Regions from separate parts of the Shewanella sp. 4t3-1-2LB genome, predicted to be linked through region 2. Evidence: predicted binding sites of a transcription regulator. Region 2 holds the regulator's gene; the other holds the start of a gene.
The links. Region 2 encodes LexA, which represses DNA repair genes until DNA is damaged. Its sites were predicted from a motif close to TACTGTATNNNNATACAGTA; they were not measured.
Positions count from the first base shown of each region.

Region 1: J3L11_RS13135 (DNA topoisomerase III) is a predicted target of LexA. The motif match lies at 920-939, and genes of this name have one in related genera.

Region 1 covers NZ_JAFNJD010000035.1:21,943-24,146, reverse strand. Annotated here, with positions in the region: gene J3L11_RS13135 (DNA topoisomerase III) at 1-909, opposite strand, end outside; gene fadJ (fatty acid oxidation complex subunit alpha FadJ) at 1,056-2,204, opposite strand, start outside.
Region 2 covers NZ_JAFNJD010000029.1:26,572-28,775, forward strand. Annotated here, with positions in the region: gene plsB (glycerol-3-phosphate 1-O-acyltransferase PlsB) at 1-431, opposite strand, end outside; gene lexA (transcriptional repressor LexA) at 583-1,203, shown strand; gene J3L11_RS11765 (SulA-like leucine-rich domain-containing protein) at 1,200-1,685, shown strand; gene J3L11_RS11770 (glycosyltransferase family 39 protein) at 1,756-2,204, opposite strand, start outside.

The DNA of each region.
Region 1 (2,204 bases), on a different contig from region 2:
TTTATTGCAATCTATTTGCAACGCCGAAAGACTGTAAGGCAGCGGTGGTGCCTGTCGTTTGGGTTTGCTCTCTAGTGCAGATACCGTTGCAGTTTGTCCGGTGATGCGCTGGATAACGTTCTCTGCAAGGCCTTTTGCCAATACGCGGCCGTCCTCGTCCATCCAAGGGCGACAGGCGTCACTTGGCTGCCAGCGTGCACGGAAGCTGGCACCATCGTCACATTGCAGCTGTGCCCACACCTCATAAAACGGTTTTGGTTGAAATGCGGCAATCTCTTCATCTCGACGCACCACCAAGCCTAGCAACGGTGTCTGCACTCGACCTACCGACAAAACCCCCTGATAACCGACCTTGCGCCCCTGCAAGGTATAAGCCCGCGACAGATTCATGCCATACAGCCAGTCAGCACGACTGCGCGCCAATGCGGAGGTGGATAATGGCACAAACTCCCGATTACTGCGCATCTGCCCGAGAGCACGACTAACGGCCTGAGGGTTTAAATCACTGATAAGCAACCGTTGTGCCGCCGACTGCTTATTACTACTGGTACCCAGATAAGACAGCACTTCATCCACCAATAACTGCCCTTCTCTATCAGGATCGCCTGCATGGACAATCTGGTCAGCCTGTTTGATCAGTTTTTTCAGTACGGCAAGCTGAGTACGACTGCCTTTTTTGGGTAATAACTGCCATTGCTGCGGCACAATGGGTAGATGCTCCGCTCGCCAAGACTTATATTGCGGATCGTAAGCATCTGGGGTCGCCTGCTCTAGCAGATGCCCAACACACCAGGACACACAATCACCATTGGCCGCCTCAATATAGCCCTCATGTTTGCGCAACGGCTTAGCTAACACATCAGCAATAGCGCGACCAAGACTCGGCTTTTCAGCAATATATAAAATCATAACCCTATAATGCTGTATAAATTTACAGTAAATTTAACCCGCTTTACCATAAACTGCAAACCATCATACTCAACACGCCCGCCAACACCCCGCCTGCAAGTAAAAACACCCGCTGTTGCGGGCGTTTTGGGGCAAAGTGACAAATGTTATTCAAAAAAGCGCTGGCCTGTCGTCGCCATCGTTTTCAGCCGTTCACAGGGCGCAAAACGTTGGCCAAACTGCTGCTGGTAGCCTTCAAGGATCGCCACCAGCTTGGCCGCCCCAAGGGTGTCGATATAGTGGAATGGTCCGCCTAAAAATGGCGGGAAACCGATACCGAAAATAGCACCAATATCACCATCACGAGCGTTTCGGATAATACCCTCGTCCAAGCACCGCACAGCTTCATTTAACATCTGCACCACGCAACGTTGTGCCAACTGCGCATTCTCTGAAGCCACGCCAGGGGTGATGCCCAGTACCTTATAGACTGAACTATCCACCTGTTTTTTCTTGGATTTCTTTTTACCATAAAGATAAAAACCCTTGCCGTTCTTACGCCCTTTACGCTCATCTTGCAGCAGTTTTTCAAACGCCGCTGGGGCGCGGAAACGTTCGCCCAGCTCTTGTTCCAGAATTGGCGCAATCTTGGCACCGACATCAATGCCCACTTCATCTAACAATGTAATCGGACCTACCGGGAAACCAAACTTCACCAGTGCCTGATCAAGATGCTCCACACTCTGGCCTTCCAACAACAGTTGTGCTGCTTCGTTCATGTAGAGCGCTAGAATACGATTGACATAAAATCCGGCACCATCTTTTACCACTATCGGGGTTTTTCCCTGCTTACGGGCAAAAGCAACAGTGGTGGCGATGGTTTCAGAAGATGTTTTCTCATGGGCAATGACTTCCACCAATGGCATCTTTTCCACGGGTGAGAAATAGTGCAAACCGATAACATTTTCTGGTCGGCTAGCCACGGCAGCAATCTGGCCGATTGGCAAAGACGACGTATTGGACGCAAATACCGTATGTGCAGTACATTCGCGTTCAATATCCTGCACCATCTGATGTTTGAGTTTTAGATCTTCAAACACCGCTTCTACCACGATATCCGCATCGTGTACGCCAATATATTCTGTGGTGGTACTCATCAGCGCCATCTGTTTATCCCGCTGCGCTGCACTTATATGGCGCCGCTTAACACCTTTATCCAGCAGTTTATAGGCGTAGGACAAGGCATTAGACAGCCCTTTTTCGCTGATATCTTTTACCCGCACCGGCAACTTGGCCTTGCTGATGGTGACCGAGGC
Region 2 (2,204 bases):
ACGGCGGCGCGCATAGAATCATCTTCTTTACCGGGTGTTCGCCCCCAGTACAAACTTACGGGGACCAACTGAATGTCCAGCGAAGTATCAGCCTGGTGTAAATTCAGCAGCAGCGTGAAGCTGTTGAGAAATGGCATATCATCTTTACGGGCCCCCAGCAGTGGTTTGGCACCTTCCAGACACACAACTCGAGGTAGTTGCACGTCAGCCACTTGCATGGGTTCGTAAGGACTAGGCAAGCCCAGCTTATCGGTAACGTCCGCCAGTGCGGCAATATCGCTTTGCGATTCCGTTTTCATCACATAAGCCATGGGCTTTGATGGATCCAGATTCAGATCAGTGAATGGATCCTGCGGTACAACCACTGAGTGCACCAGTTGCCGCTGCAACCAACGCAGAGATGTACGCCAGAGAGAGTCTTGTTTGGACATCGTTTGTATAGAATCTAAACCTCAGTCAATAGCGTTGTAGAATACCAGAATAAACCAACCCTTAGCCAACAGTCTGATAACTGGTTAATACTTGCGCTACCCAAAATACTGTATATACTAACAGTTACTGTATGGAAAAACAGGAATCGACATGAGACCGCTGACACCACGACAGGCGCAAATCCTGGAGCTGATTAAGAACAATATTGCCGAAACTGGCATGCCACCAACCCGTGCTGAAATTGCTAGTCGGCTTGGCTTCAAAAGTGCAAACGCCGCCGAAGAACATCTGAAGGCGTTAGCCAAAAAAGGCTGCATTGAAATTATGCCGGGCACATCACGCGGTATTCGTTTGCCAATGGACGAAGACAATACAGAAGAACTGGGATTACCGTTGATCGGCCAAGTGGCTGCAGGCGAGCCCATTCTCGCGCAAGAACATGTCGAGCAGTACTATCAGGTAGATCCGGCTATGTTTCATCCCAGTGCAGATTTTCTGCTACGCGTTCGGGGTGACAGTATGAAGAACATTGGCATTCTAGAAGGCGATTTGCTGGCAGTACACAAAGTACAAGATGCCCGTAATGGCCAAGTGGTGGTGGCCAGAGTCGAAGACGATGTCACAGTAAAACGCTTTGAAAAGAAAGGTAATATTGTACTTTTACACCCTGAAAATGACGATTATCAGCCGATCAGAGTGGATCTTACACAACAGCCATTGACCATTGAAGGTCTGGCCGTAGGTGTCATCCGTAATGGAGATTGGCTATGAGTATACTGATGGGTAATGCTCCCAGCCATCCAGGGCTATGGCAGGAAACCGTATATGCAACAAGTACCCCGTGGCAACGTACTGGCATATCCAATCTAGCAACGCGCACTTTGGGACGACAGGAACTACAGCAGTTGAGTGCACAATTGGCCCAACTGAGCCAACAAGGCCGCTGGATTGTATTGATTAATCCAGAAAACAACATAGGTTACAAAGCGTTGCTAGCTCGTGCCGGCGTGAGAATGGACAGAGTGTTGCAAGTACGCGCCCGCGATGAAGTTGAAGCGTTGTGGGCAATGGAGAAAGCACTGACTAGTGGCACCTCTAGTGCCGTGATCAGTTGGGTCGAACAGTTAGATCATAAAGACAAACGTCGGTTGCAATTGGTGGCGAAAAGTGCGCGCGCCATGGGTTTTGTACTGGAGACCAACGCTAGCACAGAAACGACTGACTCACTTCCCAAACTGCAAGCCGTTCACTAACCTCCTGCCCTATTCCATACTGGCAATAAAAAACGCAGCTTATGCTGCGTTTTTTATTATGTGCATTTCACTATTCACGCATCCATTGTCCCGGACGCTCGGTATGATAAACCTCTACCTGTTCCGGCTCAGGACAACTCGCATTCATAGCATCAGGTCCTAACAGATACCAATCTTCTCGGTGAGCGGTTCCCATGTTGCGACCTTTGCTCATATCAAAGCATTGCAACTTATCACCACCAGGTACCAACAGGTAGTGCTGAGTCCCCTGCTGCATCCACCGCCAAGCATTACGCTCCTGCTCTGCAACCGGAGCCAGATAGCTGAAATGGGTGATATCCAGCGGCGAAAACAGAATAAATTGTTCCTTGAAATGGATAAGCCCAAGTTGGGCATCCGTCCCAATCACCTCGGCGGTATGCTGCAATACCGCTTTGGGCGTTCTTACGGAATCCAGTAACAGGTAGCCCCAACTGGCATACAGCACCCATCCAATAAAGGTCATTACGCCAGCTCGTA